DNA from 2 places in the Paenibacillus sp. sgz302148 genome. Region 1 is predicted to be linked to the other one. Evidence: riboswitches for the same ligand, from Rfam matches in the RefSeq annotation. Region 1 holds a riboswitch; the other holds the start of a gene.
What was found. Region 1 has a riboswitch for cyclic di-AMP ahead of AC0LWM_RS31350 (C40 family peptidase). Riboswitches for the same ligand answer to the same signal wherever they lie in the genome.
Positions count from the first base shown of each region.

Region 2: it holds a riboswitch for cyclic di-AMP, as region 1 does, so the genes downstream of both, AC0LWM_RS19720 (KamA family radical SAM protein) here and AC0LWM_RS31350 (C40 family peptidase) in region 1, are expected to answer to the same signal.

Region 1 covers NZ_JBVYOJ010000037.1:888-10,233, forward strand. Annotated here, with positions in the region: gene AC0LWM_RS31340 (FMN-binding glutamate synthase family protein) at 1-767, opposite strand, end outside; gene AC0LWM_RS31345 (amidohydrolase) at 833-2,056, opposite strand; gene AC0LWM_RS31350 (C40 family peptidase) at 2,500-2,982, opposite strand; cyclic di-AMP (ydaO/yuaA leader) riboswitch at 2,984-3,116, opposite strand; gene AC0LWM_RS31355 (cupredoxin domain-containing protein) at 3,267-4,175, shown strand; gene uvrA (excinuclease ABC subunit UvrA) at 4,282-6,792, opposite strand; gene AC0LWM_RS31365 (TioE family transcriptional regulator) at 6,967-7,671, shown strand; gene AC0LWM_RS31370 (extracellular solute-binding protein) at 7,687-8,811, opposite strand; gene AC0LWM_RS31375 (RNA polymerase sigma factor) at 8,824-9,346, opposite strand, start outside.
Region 2 covers NZ_JBVYOJ010000013.1:66,265-75,610, reverse strand. Annotated here, with positions in the region: gene AC0LWM_RS19755 (ABC transporter substrate-binding protein) at 1-1,162, opposite strand, end outside; gene AC0LWM_RS19750 (sulfite exporter TauE/SafE family protein) at 1,431-2,219, shown strand; gene AC0LWM_RS19745 (sulfurtransferase TusA family protein) at 2,253-2,816, shown strand; gene AC0LWM_RS19740 (MBL fold metallo-hydrolase) at 2,871-4,007, shown strand; gene AC0LWM_RS19735 (sulfurtransferase TusA family protein) at 4,038-4,265, shown strand; gene AC0LWM_RS19730 (DsrE/DsrF/DrsH-like family protein) at 4,431-4,913, shown strand; gene AC0LWM_RS19725 (metal-sensitive transcriptional regulator) at 4,947-5,207, shown strand; cyclic di-AMP (ydaO/yuaA leader) riboswitch at 5,311-5,446, shown strand; gene AC0LWM_RS19720 (KamA family radical SAM protein) at 5,676-6,863, shown strand; gene AC0LWM_RS19715 (hypothetical protein) at 6,913-7,128, shown strand; gene gap (type I glyceraldehyde-3-phosphate dehydrogenase) at 7,460-8,494, shown strand; gene pckA (phosphoenolpyruvate carboxykinase (ATP)) at 8,538-9,346, shown strand, end outside.

The DNA of each region.
Region 1 (9,346 bases):
TTATGGATTTCCCGGTGGCGCGCCGGAACAACTAGCGGGTCATCATTGTCGGGCAGCTGCATGATCTCCCGCACCCTGCCTTGTAATTCTTTCGCAGGAATAACGGTTGCCGTTCCCGCAACAGCACCGCGCCCGAAATGGATTTCGATGGCATCGGCTTGCCTCAGAATTTCCGGAGTTTTCGACCAATATCCCGTATTGTATTGCAAAATCAAATATTTGGCATTCGCCCTTTCTTCCGGCAAAAATCCGCCTTCCCCCGTATTGGTCGATGTTCCTACGGCCGCCGTTCCTCTCGCTATCGCGATTTTTACCTTTTCGCTTACTCCGATGCCGTACCCCATCGCCGCCGCCATCAAAGGAATCGACAAGGTCAAAGGTTTTTTCGCTTTGGGGCCGATCGTAACGGTGACGTCGATCTCCACGTCTTCATGAGAAGGAAAAGTTGCAAGCTGGGCAGGCGAAAAAACCAGTCCGTCGAAATGCAAATATTTTTTGTGGCTGCCAAACGGTCTTTCGATAATCGAGCCTGATGAAGCACGCAAGCTGTTTTCGACGGTTTTGATCGGGCTTACTCGGGTTAATGCCGTGACGATTTCCCAAATATTCGACGCATAGCGCTCGTTCATGAGCTGTTTTGTAAAACGGCCAATACCCCATTTGATCAGAGGCCTGGAAACCTTAAACATGAATATCCACGTAAACAAAAAGGCAGCGACAGCCCCGGCGAAAGACTCCAGAATCATCATGATCCATCGGTTTTCCATGTGATGTACCTCGTTTCATGAAATCCCGCCTATTATTCCCTCGAATGGTCGATTGCATCCTTGACCTACTCCAACGAGCCGGCAACGATATTTCCTTTATACATGGTGGCGATGCGTGTTGATCTTCTTGCGATCGTTTCTGCGGAACAAGTCGCGTCAACAAACACAATGCTTGCTTCATCGCCGGGTTTAGGCCAAACCCGCCGTCCTTCTTCATCAAGCGGCGTCTTGCCCCCAGTAATAAACCCAAGCGTTCGCGCCAAGGAGCGTTCATCTACCCATCTCGAAATTTCCCCCAGCCGCCCTGCTCGCTCTAATATGTCTCCATTGCCATACGGAGACCATACATCGAACACATTATCGCACCCGACGGCGACGGATACGCCATGATCGTGCAATAAGCGAACAGGCGGGAATTTGCGGGCAAGCGGCACGCTAGTAATAATGGTGATCCCGGCCTCCGCCAGCATATCGGCCATTTCGGCGGCTTGATCGGACGGAATATCCCCCAGGCTGAATGCATGGCTGACGGCGACTTTTCCTTGAAGACTAGCTTCCCGGGTAAGCTCGGCTAATCGCTTGATGGTAGCAATTCCGACTTGATCGGCATCATGCAGGTGTAAATCGACGCCGGCATTCCCTTCCACGGCAATCTCCATCATTTGCTGCAGCGATCTTTCCATATCCCCATCGACGGTAGCCGGATCTACGCCTCCGACAATGGTCGCCCCTCTGCGAACCGCTTCCCTTGTCAAATCGCCCGCTTCCGATCGCAATAACCCATGCTGCGGGAAAGCGACAATTTCATAGGACAGCTTCCCTTCAAACAGCTGCTGCGCTTGTTGGACCTCTTCCAGATTGGCAAGTCCGACTTCCGGATAAATATCGACATGCGTGCGAATATGAGTAGCTCCAGCCCGCAAAGAGGCTTCCAAATAGTTGACTGCACGTTCGTGAGTCGAAGTAGGTAAATTCGGGAGCACTTCTTTTTCTTCCGCGAGACGTTCGAATATCGAACTCACCGGCGTGACGGCTCTCCAGCGGTCGCCGAGTAAAGTTTTGTCCAAGTGGCAATGTTTTTCGATGAAAGAAGGAAGCACTAAATATTGTTTGGCATCCTTCTTCGGCAACCTGCCATCAACAGGCTGATCCGCAGATACGATTTTTTTAATCACTCCGTCCTCTATGAGCAAATGGAACAATTCCGTATCCGTTCCTGCTATCACTCCATCTCTCTTGCGGTATCCTGTCTCCAAGCGGGCATTTGTAAGCCAATACGTCGAGTTCATCTTAACACGTCCTTTCTGTCGTCATTCCCCATGCTAGCATGGAAATGATTATATGCAAAATATTTATAAAATTAGATAAGCATACGATCTGCATATACAAAGAAAGAGCCTCATTCCTGAGACTCGACATGCGCTTTATTCGCCCATTCACTACCGCGGGTTTTCAATCCTTGATCGTATTATGGCTTAGCTTTATTATATCCTGAGGCTTCGCAAACTTATATTTTGCCGGTATGCGCTCATGATCTTTACATCCCCACAATGCCAAACCAAAATCAACGCCCGCATCTTTCGCATTCGATTTTACTTCATTGTTCCATGTTAATTTATGAAATCCATTTCAAGTCAACCATCATCATCCGTCAAAAGTACGGAGCAAGAAGAAGAGCCGGTATTAGACAATATCTAATAACCGGCTCTTCTTGGCTGATATGGACTCAGCCCTACTTTTCGTGTTCATCGCTGATCATTGCCGCATAATCTTCGCCCTGAACAACCCTTCTTGCTGTAACATACCGTTTGGAGTAATATGTATCGCTAAGCTTGCTGATGCTGACGCCCTTCGAACTTGAGGAATGCGCAAATTTCCCGTCCCCCAAATATACTCCCGCATGCGAGATTCCTTTGCCGTCCGTATTAAAAAATACAAGATCCCCGGCTTGAAGCTCATCCTTCGAAACTTCTATGCCAACGTCGGCTTGTGTTTTCGAAGTTCGCGGCAATTCCGTGTTGAATTGATTAAAAATATGCAAGATGAAGCCGGAGCAGTCAAAACCGGCCGTTGTCGTGCCGCCCCATTTGTACGGGGTGTTCAGCACTTCATTCACCGCGTGTTCCAGTTTCGAGTCGTCCGCAAAAACGGTTCCGGCTTGAACGGTGAACAGCATGGCAGTGCCTAGCAAAATCGTGAATACTTTTTTCTTCAACGGTGTCTCCTTCCTATGCCTGCGAGGTTAGCTGAGGGTTCGGTTGGAAGTTCCCTATGGCCACTCTGAATCGAGACCAATTCACCCGTTATGGTTCCCCCGCTCCCCTATCGGGGATTCGGCAAAATGATGTAATAAAATCTGCCAGTCTACAAAGTTCGACTTTTGTTGATTTTTTCCTGCCCATGTCACAAATTTGACGAATTTAAATCATGAACAAGCGATTCATATATTTGTAGGTCAAGCCATATTGTATTACTAATAGGGTGAGGGGGCATAGTACCATGGGAAGTGTAATATATAGCAGCTTGTACGGTATTCTTTCGGTGTGGATTACAGGCTTTATCATTGCTTTTCGTAAGCAGTTGCCCGTTATGGCCGGCATGATGGCTGCCATGACGATAGGAATGACAGTTGGATTGGGTCTAGGCGTTTTGTTTGCCTTATGGTTACCTGGCCTATTTTTTCAATCAACGGTTCTCAGCATGCTGATCGGGGGTGCAATCGGGGTCATAGCCGGGGCGCCTATTAGTATGATAGCCATATTAGACGGGTTATTATCGGGTATTATGGGAGGTATGATGGGCACGATGCTGATGGTGATGATGCCTCCTTCCTTCGCGGGGAATACGGTTAGAATCCTATCCATTCTTTGCGTCGGAGCTATTTTTTTGTTATTTCTCATGCTGCAGGGGGAAGTCACAAGCGATTTTCTGAAGCAAAAGTCAATTCTCTTTTCCAGGCCCATTTTTATGTTTTTGTTTATTTTGTTGTCTCTAATTTCCACAACATTCATTCCAATTCATCCAACTTCGGATCTTGGTCGGCCTTCTTCGCCTCCGGAGCAATCTACCGGGCAGTCTGGGCACGTTCACGATCATTCATCGAACCACTCTGATGCTTCGCATCATGTGGATGAAGAGCTTGTTGTTAAAGCTACGGAATATTCTTTTTCACCAACATCTATCCGCGCTGCGGTTGGCCAGAAAATCAAAATTACACTCGAAAATACAGGCCAAGCGGAGCATGACTTCGAAATCGTCGGGACAAACGTACATATTCACGCGGCACCCGGGGAGAAGAACAGCATGGCCGTTAGTTTCGACAAAGCAGGCTATTATCAAGTGATCTGCACTTTGCCGGGTCATAAGGAAGCCGGCATGACGGCATCCATCCAGGTTTCAAAGCCTTAACGAATGAGAAAATGAGACGGCTTCTCTTAGCCTACTGATGGCCGATATGAAAAAAAGCTTACCCCGACTCAGGGTAAGCTTTTTGATCCGCATCGTTCGATATCGACTAGCCAAGCGCTTCCCGCAAATACCTTCCCGTGTATGACTCCCTTACCTTCGCTACTTGCTCCGGCGTTCCTTCCGCAACGACCGTGCCGCCGCCTTCTCCGCCTTCAGGGCCGATGTCGATCATCCAATCGGATTCCCGAATGAGCTCCATATTATGCTCGACGACAATTACGGAATTGCCTGCGTCCACCAGCTTATCCAGAAGCAGCGTCAGTTGGCGCACATCGGCGGGATGCAAGCCGGTCGTTGGTTCGTCCAATAAATACAGCGTATGCTTCTTTGATTTTTTGCCGAGCTCCTTAGCTAATCTTAACCGTTGGCCCTCTCCGCCCGATAAGGTCCTCACCGATTGCCCCCAATGGAGGTAGCCTAAGCCGACCTCGCTTAGCAAACGGATCATATCCGCCAACTTGTCGTTTCCTTCGAATACGGCCAAGCTCTCCTGAACCGTCATATCCAGCAGATCGGAGATGGAATAGCCTTCATACTTGATGCTCAAAACCTCCTCCTGGAAACGGCGGCCTTTGCATGACGGGCATCGGACTTCGATATCCGGCAGAAAATGCATGTTCATCGTCAGCACGCCGAGTCCTTGACAGCTCTCGCAGCGGCCGCCCGGCGTATTGAAGGAGAAATGCTTGGACGTAAGCTTACGCCGCTTCGCTTCCGGCAAACTGGCAAACAAGTTTCGCATCGCGGTGAAGATGTCGGTATACGTCGCCACGTTCGACCGCTGCATCCGTCCGAGCGGCGATTGGTCGACCGTAATCCAGTTGCCGACATCCTCCGTGCCTTCGATCCCGCTGCAGCCTTCCGGCCGCAAGTTGTTATTCGCCCCTTCGGCCAGAAGGTCGAAGAGCAGCGTCGATTTACCGGACCCGGATACACCGGTGATCGACACAAGGCATCCGAGCGGGAAAGATACCGTGACGTTCTTCAGGTTTCGGGCATAAGCGTTGCGAACCGTCAAAGAGCGGCCAATGCCTTGGCGCCGGAATCGCTTGACCTTGTAATCGGCTTCTTCACGCAAGTACGAACCGGTCACGGACTCCGCGGCTGCCATCAGATCCTCCAGCGTCCCTTCGCCGACGACCCGGCCGCCCGTATTCCCCGCACCGGGTCCCATATCGATGACGTGGTCCGCCGCGCGCATCATCTCAACGTCGTGTTCGATCACGAGCACCGTGTTGCCTAAATCACGCAGCTGCTTGAGGACCTGGATCAGTCCCGCCGTATCTCTCGGATGGAGCCCCGCAGTCGGTTCGTCCAATATATACAACACGCCCGTCAAACCGGAGCCAAGCAGCGATGCCAGGCGCAGACGTTGGGCTTCGCCCCCCGATAACGTGACCGACTGCCGGTTCAGCGATAAATAACCGAGGCCGACATCGAGAATCCGTTTCAGGCGGGATGGGATTTCATCCGTTACAATCGTTTCGAGCAGCTCGAGACTCTCGGCCGATAGCTCTATCTTCACGCGAGACACCCAAGACAAGACATCCTCAAGCGGCCAATCCGCAATCTCGTGAATCGCCGCATCGCCGACTCGCACGGAACGGCTTGTCTCCTTCAGCTTTGCGCCATGGCAATCCGGACATTGCTGTTGATGGAACAGATCCGCCGCGTTCATTCCGCTTTCGGCCTCCCCGCCTTTCTCCTTGTAACGTCGCCATATTCCGGTTACGATGCCTTCAAACTTGCCGGCGGTAACGGTTTTCGGCGGCTTTACGCCAGGATAATGCCGCGTGAACTCTTCGCTTTCGGCGCCGTAGAACAATAAGTCTTTTTGCGGCTGAGGATAGTTTTTGATCGGCAAATCGAGATCGAACGTAAATCCATAGTGCTTGCCGGCCGCTTTCAAGATGTTGGCATAATATTCGACCATGGCGTCGTACAAGAAAGGCGCTCCGCCATCGCGCAAGCTTCTCTCTTCATTGAATACGGCCTCCATGCGCAACGTCGCGACATTGCCGAGACCGGAGCATGTTTCGCATGCGCCCTCCGGTTTATTGAAAGAGAAATGCGACATGGTCAGCTTTTCAATCGATGCGCTGCAGTGCAGGCATTGGACCCACGACTGGTGCTCATCCTCGTCGGAAATGCTGAAATGCGACGCCCCGGTTGCCGGCGGTGGCGGAACGATAACTCCACACGACGGGCATGGACGATGACCCGCCCTTGCAAATATCGCTCTCAAATACGTATAAATATCCGTCACCGTACCTACCGTCGAGCGCGGATTGCGGTTCGTAACGTGCTGGCCCACGCTGATCGAGGGGGATAATCCGACGATCGCGTCCACCTTCGGCTTGTTGATGGAGTCCGACACCATCCCCATCGACTCCATGTATTGACGTTGGCATTCCCGCTGCAGCGTATCCATCGCAAGCGTCGACTTGCCCGAGCCTGACGGTCCGGTTAAAACAACCAGCTTGTACTTCGGGATGTTCAGCGAAACATGTTTCAAATTATTCTCGTAAGCGCCCTTAATCTGAATCCAATCTCTCATCCGCACTCCTCCTATTTGGAAAATCAACCTTATTATATAACATGCATGCAAGTGCTAAGGTTTTATAAGAATAGGTCCGGATTATAAATTATCTGCTATTGCCAACCTTAGCATGGAGCTTTAATCTTATATGTAAAAGATCAGTTCGAACCAAAACCTTGGAGGAGGCCGGCAATGGAATACTTCAAGCCGATCGAGATTGCGAGAGAGCTTCAGATCAGTACGAGCGCGTTACGTCATTATGAATCATGGGGAGTCGTTCCCGCCCCCGCTCGCGCGAACAATGGATACCGCCTTTTTACGAAAGTGCATTTGGCTTATTTCCGCTGCCTGCGCGCCATGTTCCCCGGGTTTGGAGTTTCGGTCACCTGCGAGGTTCTGCGCAGCATTCAGAATGCGGACATGGACGGCGCCTTTTGGCTCATCAATAAGGAACAGGCGAACCTTCAGCAGGAAAAAATCGCTGCGGACCAAACCCTTGACCTGCTGCAAAATCTCGAATTGTCATCCATGACGAATAAAAAACCAAAAAACCCCATGACGATAGGCGAAGCTGCGGCATTTACGGGTGTCGCAACTTCAGCCATTCGCCATTGGGAAAAAGAAGATTTGCTCACGCCAATGCGCCATCCGGATAACGGCTACCGGCTGTACACGCCAACCGACATTCGAAAAATATTGCTAATCCGCACATTGCGCAAGAACGTCTATTTTTTAAAAAGCATGAAAGAAATCGTCCAGGCTGTCGAACATCAAAGCATCGAGCACGCGAAAAAAGTGACGGAAGAGGCGATCCTCAGCATCCACGAGCGCATCCGGCATCAGTTTCGCGGCGTTCACCAGCTGGTAGAGCTATGTAATGCGTTGGAGCTTATTTGAGTTATTTGCCGGGCATTATCCGATTAATGTTGCCCACTTGTCCAGCGTCATCCTCACATCCGCTCCCTCTTCAATCAATAACCTAAGGTCTTGATTGACGATTTGCCGGTTGGCATTCCATTTTTGGTTCAAGTAAAAAGCGCTTTGCGTCGCTTTATCAAGTTCTGCAAGCGCACGTTGCATCAAGGGATCCTTTTCCGCGCCTAACCGACTGGCCGCTGATTTGGAAGCCGGCAGCTGACTGAGCGGATTGCCTGTCTGCGGAACGCAAAGCTCCTTAAGCAGCGCCCATGCAGCGTCACGATGCCCGCACTTGGAGGAAATGCCGTATCCGCCCATATACATCATGTTCGTATCGCGGCCGCCTTTCATATGAGGCAGTCCGACGGCTCCGTATTCGCCGGGGTGGTTATGATGAACATACGGAATGCACCAAGAAAAATCAAAGACCATCGCAAAGCGGTCGCTAAAAGCGACATTCGCCGCGTCGCCCGGCATCGGCGTAATTTTGTGCAGCCGGAACCAATCGACGATTTCCTGAATCGCCGCCACAGTCGCTTCGCCGTTCACGTACCCTTGCGCAGTGGAGCCGTCAGGGGAGAGATATGCGCCGCCTCCCCGTAATACGAACGGCTCCAACCATTCGATATCGATATGGATACGAAATCCATATTGTTGTTTTTTCGTCAGCAACAATGCCGTCTCCCTAAATTGCTCCAATGTCCAGTCGTTCGTCGGTTCCGGAATGCCGGCTTCGGCAAACGCGCTCTTGCGGTAGAAGATGAACGGCAGAGCAATATCCATAGGGAGAGCCGCCAGTTTCCCATCGAACGATGGCCCCGCTAATGCGCCTCGATACAAGTCCTCTGGAGAGATCTCCGCATCTTGCTTAAGATAAGGCATCAAATCGATAATAAGACCATCGCGTAAATAGGGACCGAACACGCTTTCCGACATATGGATGAGATCACCGGGCTCGCTGCTTTTCATCCGTTCGAGCACCTCATAATTTCCGTTAGCCTGTTCGATCTGAACGCGGGCATCCGGCCGCTTCGCTTCGAATCGTTCGACGTTGTTTAATAGCGCTTGCAGTCCTTCTCCATTAGCTTGCGTAATGATTGTCAATTGAATGGTATCCATGAGTTCCTCCTGTTATTGGATTGGATTCATCATCGCGCAAATGCTTTCCAGCATTTCGATGGCGCGATCCTCCGCTTGCCTGGCTGCGTCGAGCAGTATCGTCGTTTCATCAAGAATGTCCTTTGTCCAATTCGCTCCGGTTGCATCCTGCAGCGGATTCATTGCACTGACTTGACGAAGCAAACTTGCCGATTGATCAAAGTAAGCCGCCGCCTTCTCCAATATTTCCTCCGCAAAACCTGCGATCTCGATCGAACGGACATACTTTCCGGCAAAAGCCCTTGCGTTCGCGTATACCGAAGCCAAGTAACGATGACCGTACGAATTAGCGAGCCGCGGACCGGTCTTCAAGTGGCGAATCCATGCAGCGTAAGCGTCAAGCCCCAGGGCATAGCAAGTATGCACGTTATCGCCTCGGAAACCGTCCCCTTCCCTGGCGAACCGGATCATGGATTTGATCGCTTGAAACGGTTCCGGTCGAATTGCCGGGCGATTCGTTTTTCGTATTGAACAAAGCAACTGTAAGGGCGACGCA
Region 2 (9,346 bases), on a different contig from region 1:
CGAGCGTTTTACCGTCCTTCAGCTTCTGGTAGCCCGAACGCGCCCAGAGGGTCGTCGGCACTTTCGATTGCACGCGGGCGATTTCGTCTCCGGCCATATATTTCAGCAGCTCCCATGCCGCGCGTGCATTCGGCGACTTCGCGCGAATCGCGAACAGCTCGTTCAGCGAGAAGTTCGTTCCCTGTGCCGCATCGATGCCTTGCGGAGCGGGAATGATCTCCCAGTTGAACTTCCGGTCTTTCAGCACGGATGCGGCCTGATTCAATTTAGACAGCATGTATGTATCGCCGAGCGTTAATGCTGAGCGTCCCGCCACAAAAGGATCGCGCAGCAGCCATTCCTCCTCGCTCATCATGTCGGTGTTCATGTCGGCCTGATAGATCGATCCGCTCTTATAGGCATTCGCAACAAGCTCGACAATTCTTTTCCAGGACGGCGTCTGCACCGTTGCTTTCCCTTTGGTCTGCAGTTTCAGACCGCTGTCGAGGGCAACCTTCTGCATGAACGAAAAAGGATCGCTTTCGTATTCCTGGGCGGCATAGCCATATACACGCGTTTTGGGGTCGCCGCCTGTCGGAAATCGCTGCGCAAGCTGGACAATATCCTCCCAGTTCGCTTTATCCTTAGGGTATTCGATCCCGTTTTTGTCGAACAAATCTTTATTGATGAACAACGCTTTGCTGTCGAAGGTCGGAGCTAAGCCATACAGCTTGCCGTTCCCTTTCAGCTTCAAATATTCCGCGATCGCCGGCTGGATCGATGACATATCGTAGCCGTCTTCGGCGATGACAGGGTCCAGCTCGTACAGGAACCCGTCCGCCGACAAAAGGTTCAGTTCATCGGGGCGAAGCATGAACAAATCCACCTGTTCTTTCTCGACAAATTCCCGCAGCAGCTGGGTGGAATTTTTATCTCCGCCGTTCTCCTGATACATCATGCGCGTCGAAACAACCTCTACGTCAATGTTCGGAAATTTCGCCATGAACATGTAGCCGTATTTTTGCATGAACGACTGCTCGTCCCAATAAGATACCTTCACCGTAGCTTTCTGATTATTTTCCTTTTGCGACACCTGCTTATCCTTGCCTCCGAACAAGCCGCAGGCGCTTAGCGTTAATGCCAACGTTCCCGCCGTCAAAGCGAGAGCCATTCGTTTCAACACGATGGTTCCATCCTCTCTCTCCTAATCTGGTTACTGTCTCTATGTGATGTACCTCCTTATCGTAAGGCGGTTGTCCGGGCAGCGTCCACTTAACAATGGGTGATTTTTCCTTAATAATCGTTAAGAATTCAGCGGCAAAAATTAAGAAATCGAGAAATGTCGCCGTGCAAAAAAATGGGTTTGACAAACATTTGCGCAATCGAATATAGTTTCAATATACCCATAGGGGTATACGTATTGAATGGATCCCGGAAAGGAGGTAAACGCGTTGGATTGGAGTTTTATCGTCACGCTGTTTCTCATCGGGTTTGTCGGTTCACTGATCTCCGGCATAGTCGGTATCGGCGGTTCGATCATCAAATATCCGATGCTGCTATATATTCCGCCCGCGCTCGGCTTTATCGCTTTTAGCGCGCAAGAAGTTTCCGCGGTTAGCGCGGTGCAGGTATTCTTCGCAACGCTGGCCGGCATGCTTGCTTTTCGGAAAGGAAAGTACATTCATCTGCCGCTTGTCTTATCGATGGGCATTCCCATTCTGCTTGGCAGCTTCATCGGCGCCTTCGGTTCGCAATACCTTCCCAATGGGGCGATTAATATGACTTACGCCGTGTTGGCGCTAATCGCGGCGTTCATGATGTTTATGCCAAAGAAGGGAGACGAGCTTGTAAGCGGAGAACTGACGTGGATTTCCTTCAATCGATGGACCGCGGTTGCGGCCGCGTCGATTGTCGGGATTTTGTCCGGCATCGTCGGCGCTGCGGGAGCATTCATTACGGTACCGATCATGCTGGTCGTCTTGAAAATTCCGACACGGGTCGCTATCGCTTCGTCGCTTGCCATCACGTTCGTCTCCTCCATCGGTTCCACCGTTGGTAAAGTTATGGGCGGGCATTTGCTGCTCATTCCGGCCGCCGCAATGATCGTGGCGAGCGTAATCGCTTCGCCGATCGGGGCGCATATCAGCAAAAGGCTCAATACGAAGGTGCTGCAATGGATCCTAGTGCTGCTAATCACGGCAACCGTAGTGAAGATTTGGTGGGATATTCTGATGGGATGAAACGATTCATTTTATAAACGGGAGGAAATCAAAATGACATCATTACAAGCAAATCAAACGTTGGTATGCGAAGGGCTCGCGTGCCCGCTGCCGGTCGTCCGCACGAAGAAGGCGATCGACGAAATGCAGCCGGGCCATGTACTTGAAGTTAGGGCGACGGATAAAGGCTCGGTGGCCGATTTGAAAAGCTGGGCCGGACGGACGGGACACGAGTATATCGGACTGATCGAGACAGACGGCGTGTTCCGGCATTATATACGCAAGGCGGAAGCCGAGGAGATGAGGGAAGAACGTAAATTTCCGCACACAGTCTCCAATGAGGAGGCCCACGGCCGTGACGCTAACATTCTTGTCCTCGATGTGCGCGAACCCGCGGAATATGCGTTCGGCCACATTCCCGGCGCGATATCGATCCCGCTGGGCCAACTGGAGGCGCAGTGCGGCAAGCTGGATCCGGAGCACCACTATTATGTCGTATGCCGCACGGGCAACCGAAGCGATATGGCTTGTCAGCTTCTAGCGGAGAAAGGCTTTAAGCATGTAAGCAACGTGTTGCCCGGCATGTCGCAGTGGAACGGACCGATGGATCAGAATTGATCCGCAAGCGGGTCTGTTGCGAAGTAAGATTTTAAAACCAAGGAGGAGTTACCGATGGCAATAAGGCAAATCAACGCGCGGGAGCTGCATCAGCTTATCAATGGCACCGGCGGCGCGTTCATTCTGGACGTACGCAACGAAGAAGATTTCGCCAACTGGAAAATCGAAGGTCATCAAGTGCGCTCCGTCAACATTCCGTATTTTTCATTCCTCGAGGAGGACAAAGCGGTACTGGAGCCGCTGCCGAAGGATGAAGAAATGGTCGTTGTTTGCGCCAAAGGCGGATCGGCGCAATTCGTAGCCGAAATGTTGGATGCGAAAGGTTACCGCGCCGCGGTACTCCTGGACGGCATGCTGGCATGGAGCCAATTCTATGTTCCGATGGAGGTTGCCGCGAACGAAAAGGTTCAAGTGCTGCAAATCAATCGGCTGTCCAAGGGCTGTCTATCCTATGCCGTCATATCGGGCGGTCAAGCGATGATTATCGACCCGAGCCATCGGATTGAAGAGTATATCCGGTTAGCCGAGCAGCATCGGTTCATGATCTCCCATGTGGTCGATTCGCATTTGCACGCCGATCATATATCGGGCGGAGCCGCGCTGGCCGCGCGAACAGGAGCCGTCTACTTGATCTCCTCCGGAGAAGTGAAAGGGACGAATCTGAACTACGAGCCGCTCGAAAATCACGCTTCCATCCGCATCGGCCAAGTGGATGTCGAAGTACTGGCGCTCCCCACGCCGGGACATACGCCGGGTTCGACGTCATTTCTGGTTGACGGGAAGTATTTGATGTCCGGGGATACGATTTTTGTCGGCGGATTGGGGCGTCCCGACCTTGGAGGCAAGGCCGAGGAATGGGCGCATGATTTGTACGATACCGTATTTCGCCGGATCAATACGATGCCGGATGACGTGCTTGTCCTGCCGGCGCATTATGCGGACATCTCGGAAATGAACGGCGACGGCATCGTCGGCAGAGCGCTTGGCGATATCCGGGAACGCAACGACATCATGCGGAACGAGGACAGGGATGCCTTTACGGAACAGGTTGCGGGTGCTGCATCGACGGAGAAGCCGCCGAACTTCGAAGATATTATCGCGATCAATCGCGGAGAGCTTCAAGTCGAGCCGGAACGCGCCGTAGAGCTGGAAATCGGTCCGAACCGCTGCGCCGTTCATCATCATGAATAACGATAACCACTATTAGGAGGCTGAACGAGTATGAAAGCAAACGTAACGATAGACGCCAAAGGACTGGCTTGCCCGATGCCGATCGTCAAAGCGAAGAAAGGCATGGACTCGCTGCAATCGGGGGAAATCATGGAGCTGCTCGCGACGGACAAAGGCTCGGTCAACGATTTTCAGGCATGGGTACGCCAGACGAAGCACGAGATGCTGGAGCACAAAGAGGTCGATGGCGTATACGTGTTCTACGTGCGAAAAGCGTGACCGGAACCTGTACGGACAACCTGTATTCGAAGCGCATTACGCGCTCATCCGCTGCCGGCGGCCTGTCGCAACGGCCAGCAGGCCGCCAAGCTATCGTTTTTTTTGCGCGCAATATATACGGTTACGTGTATAAGTACTATAATCGAAAGGGGAAACTGCTCCAAGATGGAAACGAACAAAGAGAAAACGACCATTGTTTTGTTCAGCGGAGATATGGATAAAGCGATCGCCGCTTTTATTATCGCGAACGGGGCGGCTGCTTACGATCATGAGGTGACGATCTTCTTCACCTTCTGGGGACTGAACGCGCTTCGCAAAGACGAGCCTGTGCAAGTGAAGAAAGGCTGGCTCGAGCGGATGTTCGCTAGGATGATGCCGAGAGGAGCGAAGCGGATGGGCTTGTCCCGCATGAACTTCGGCGGCGTTGGTCCGAAGCTGATCGGGCACGTGATGAAGAAGCATAATGCGCTTAGCCTGCCGCAGCTGATCGAGCTTGCACAAGAGATGAACGTCAAGCTCGTCGCGTGCACGATGACGATGGACTTGCTCGGCTTGCAAAAGGAAGAGCTGCTGGACGGCATCGAATACGCGGGAGTCGCGGCTTATCTCGGCGATGCAGCGGAGGCCAAGGTGAACTTGTTTATATAAGGTGAGCATTCGGAGAAGGGAGGTCGGTCCGGCATGAAATACGATGAAGACGTCAAACGGCGGCTGCGGCGCATTGAAGGTCAAATTCGCGGCGTGCTCAAAATGATGGACGAGGAAGCGAACTGCAAAGATGTCGTCAGCCAATTGTCCGCCGTCAGAAGCGCATCCGACAAAGCGATCGCGTACATCGTCGCCGTGAATTTGGAGCAATGCATCCTAGAAGAGCAGCAAGCGGGCGGCGATACGAGCAAGCTGGTCGCGCAAGCCGTCGAGCTGCTCATCAAGAGCCGGTAGCCGACCTTGCCGGTGTGGCGCCCCTTCAGCCGACATGAAGCGGCCCCTTTGGCTCGGCCCAAATCACGCTCAAACACTTGACTGCCATGCCATGTTCCGGTAAGATGAAAATACGCTTAATTTCCGGTTATTCAATCGGAAAGCGGGGGAACCATTCTTTTGGGGCGAATCATGAATTCATGTAGGGGACCACTTTCCCAAGCCCGACAGCTAACCTCGTCAGCAGTAGGTGGGTCACAGTTGCATGTTCAATTACACTTTAGCTGACCCGTGTATTCGGGTCTTTTTGCGTTCAATTGACCCGATTGCAGCGATCTTCAGGATGCTTTATAGCGTCTTGACTTTCGCCGCATGCAGGGTCATTTTTGTTTTTCCCGCAACTATGATCTATCCGTAAAGGAGGGATATCCACGCTTTATATCACTTGAAGAAGTCGTGACACTATAACCATTCAAGGAGGATGAAAGCATGGCGCAGCCAAAGTACATTACGAACATTGACAAAATTACCGAAATTCCCGAGCGTGACCGAATTAAGCTCAAACAGATTACCGAAAAATTCGTGTTCCGGGTCAACGACTATTACTTGAATCTGATCGATTGGAGCGATCCGAACGACCCGATCAAAAAGCTGATTATTCCGAATGAAGGCGAATTGTCGGAATACGGCAGATGGGACGCTTCGGACGAAGATACGAATTACGTCGTTCCCGGTTGTCAGCATAAATATAAAACGACCGCTTTATTAATCGTCTCCGAAGTATGCGGGGCGTACTGCCGGTATTGCTTCCGCAAGAGGCTGTTCCGCAACGACGTCAGCGAAGCGATGTCCAATGTCGATCCGGGGCTGGAGTACATCGCGAAGCATAAGGAGATCAACAATGTTCTGCTGACCGGCGGAGACAGCCTGATCCTTTCGACTGCGAAGCTGAAGGGCATATTCGAGAGGCTGAGAGCGATCGACCATGTGAAGATCATTCGGTTAGGCTCGAAAATTCCGGTGTTCAACCCGATGCGGATCTACGAGGACAACGAGCTGCTGGAAGCGATTCGAGCTTACTCCAGCGTAGACCGCCGCATTTATGTGATGGCGCACATCAACCACCCCCGGGAAATTACGCCGGAAGCGAAGCGGGCGTTTGATGCGCTGCATCAAGCCGGGGCTATCGTCGTGAACCAAACGCCCGTTTTGCGGGGGATCAACGACAATGCCGCCGTACTCGGCGAATTGCTGGATAAGCTTTCGTGGGCCGGCGTAACGCCATATTATTTTTTCATCAACCGTCCGGTTGCCGGAAACCGCGATTTTGTCCTGCCGCTGGAACGGGTTTACCGTCTCGTCGAAGAGGCGAAGGCCAGAACCTCGGGTCTTGGCAAGCGGGTCCGATTGTCGATGAGCCATACGTCGGGCAAAATCGAAATACTCGCGATCGAAAACGGCAAAGCTTATTTGAAATACCATCAATCGAGGGACGACCAATACGGGAAGTTTATGATTCTCGATTGTCCGGCGGATGCCGCGTGGTTCGACGATTTGCCGGGCAGCGAGAAGTACTGGCAGAAGCCGAAGAAGAAAAACGAGCTGATAATTTCCGTGAACGAACTGCCGAACCATCCGAGGCAGAAACGAGTGGCGCGAGATTGCTCCGCAGGCTAACGCGGCGGGGGCTCGGCAGCTAACAACATCGCTGTGAAGAGGGGAATCCATGAGCCGAATTGATGTCATTCGCAAGCGCATCGCCAAGCAGCATTACGCAGATTCCGGCCACATGGCGGTGGACGACATCCAATATTTAATGGATGAGGTCCAGCGTTTAAGAGGCGCCCTGGAAACGATCGTGGGGGAAGGTTATTTCTCCAGCGATGCGGAGCATTGGATGGCGTACAAGCGAATTGCGAAGAAAGCGCTGGAGCAGCGGTAGCCAGCTTTTTTAGAAGGAAATGTTTATGATCCAACAGGGAGCATCCATTCTGCGGAATGGGTGCTTTTTGTATTCGCAGGGTCATTCATCGTACGAGCGGGCCCATACAAATTTTGGCCGAGAACATTTTATCGGATGAATGGAAATCGGGGGAATACTGAACGATGACGAGGGCTTATTTTGCCGAATTACGATACATAGACGTATCACAATTCAAATAATACGTCATATACAAGGATTTACACTTGCATTAATACATCATATATAAGTATAATACAATCATCAAAGAGAAACGTGAGTCATATTTCTCGAACACCTAGGAGGGATTTCGATGACAGGAATAGGTATTAGCGGTACTGGACGTATTGGACGGTTATTAATCCGGAGCATGTTCAAATCAGATCATCTCGTGAAATATTTGAAGGCGGTAAACAGCACCTATCCGGTCGAGACCATCGCGCATTTGCTGAAATATGATTCGGTTCACGGAACATGGGATGCCGACATCGGTGTAGAGGACGGCAAACTGCGAATTAACGATCGCTTAATCGAATTCGTCAGCCAACGGGAGCCCGAGCTCATCCCTTGGGCGAAGCTGGGCGTAGATCTGGTGATGGACGCCACCGGTAAATTCAACGACCGCGAAGGCGCCAAGCGGCATATGGCGGCAGGTGCCGAGACCGTTATCATTACGGCTCCGGGCAAGCAAATGGACCTGACGGTCGTAATGGGCGTAAACGAGAAGCAATACGATCCGGACCGGCATCGTATATTGTCCGCCGCATCTTGCACGACGAACTGCGTTGCGCCGGTGCTGAACATTTTGGACGACGCATTTCAAGTGCGGAACGGCTGGATGACGACCGTTCATTCGGTGACGTCCGACCAGAACCTGCTGGACAATCCTCACAAGGATTTGCGAAGAGCGCGTGCTTGCACGCAGTCGATCATTCCGACGACAACCGGCGTGCGCAAGGCGCTTCAGGATGTACTTCCTCATCTTGCCCCCCATATCGAAGGATTATCCTTGCGCGTGCCGACGCAGGACGTGTCCTTGGTGGATTTGACGGTGGAGGTCGAGAACGAGGCGACGATCGAGGAAATCAAGCAGGTTTTCCAAGCCGCAGCTACCGGGAAGTTCGCCGGGTATGTCGGATATTCGGAGCAACCGCTCGTTTCCGCCGATTTTGTCGGCAATTCGCATTCCGCCGTCATTGACGGTTTGTCGATCATGAAGCATGGCCGGCAGATCAAGGTTCTGGCTTGGTACGACAATGAATGGGCGTATGCATGCAGAGTCGTCGGTCTTGCGAATTTGGTTGTTGATAAAGCGAAGCAAGCGGCCAGAGATGCGGTGGCAGTTTAAGGCTTATTGGAATGATTGATCAAGCGGATGGAGGAGCAAGCAGATGGAGGAACTTAGGTTGGAACGCAAAAAGGATATACAGGCAGCTATTCCGGGCTCTTCGGACATCCATGTCAATTTGCCGGTGCCGAAGCTGATTGAAGCCGCAATTCGGCGAGGCGAAGGCCGTCTTTCGTCGACGGGGGGACTGCTGGTATCGACCGGACAATATACGGGACGTTCGCCGAAGGATCGATTTATCGTGAAGGACTCATCGGTTGTCGATCATGTAGCCTGGGGCACCGTCAATCAGCCGATTGCGCCTGAACGCTTCGACAAGCTATATCAGCGGGCGCTGGCTTATGCTGCCGATAAAGAGCTGTTCGTATTCGACGGTTTCGCCGGAGCGGACGTACAATACCGGATGCCGATTCGGGTCGTTAACGAATATGCTTGGCATAATTTATTCGTCCATCAGATGTTTATACGTCCGACGGAAGATGAGCTCGGGGCGCATAAACCGGAATTCACCGTCATGGCGCTGCCTGGACTGGAAGCCAATCCTGCCGTGGACGGGACGAACTCCGAAACGTTTATTATCGTTTCCTTCGAGAAGAGAGTCGTCCTGATTGGCGGGACGCAATATGCGGGCGAAATGAAAAAATCGATATTCAGCGTTCTGAATTATTTGCTGCCCTTTAAGGGCGTGTTCCCGATGCACTGCTCCGCCAATGTCGGCGAAAGCGGCGATGTTGCTTTATTCTTCGGTTTGTCCGGCACGGGCAAAACGACGTTATCCGCCGACCCGGATCGCCGTTTAATCGGCGATGACGAGCACGGCTGGTCCGATACGGGCGTCTTTAATTTCGAGGG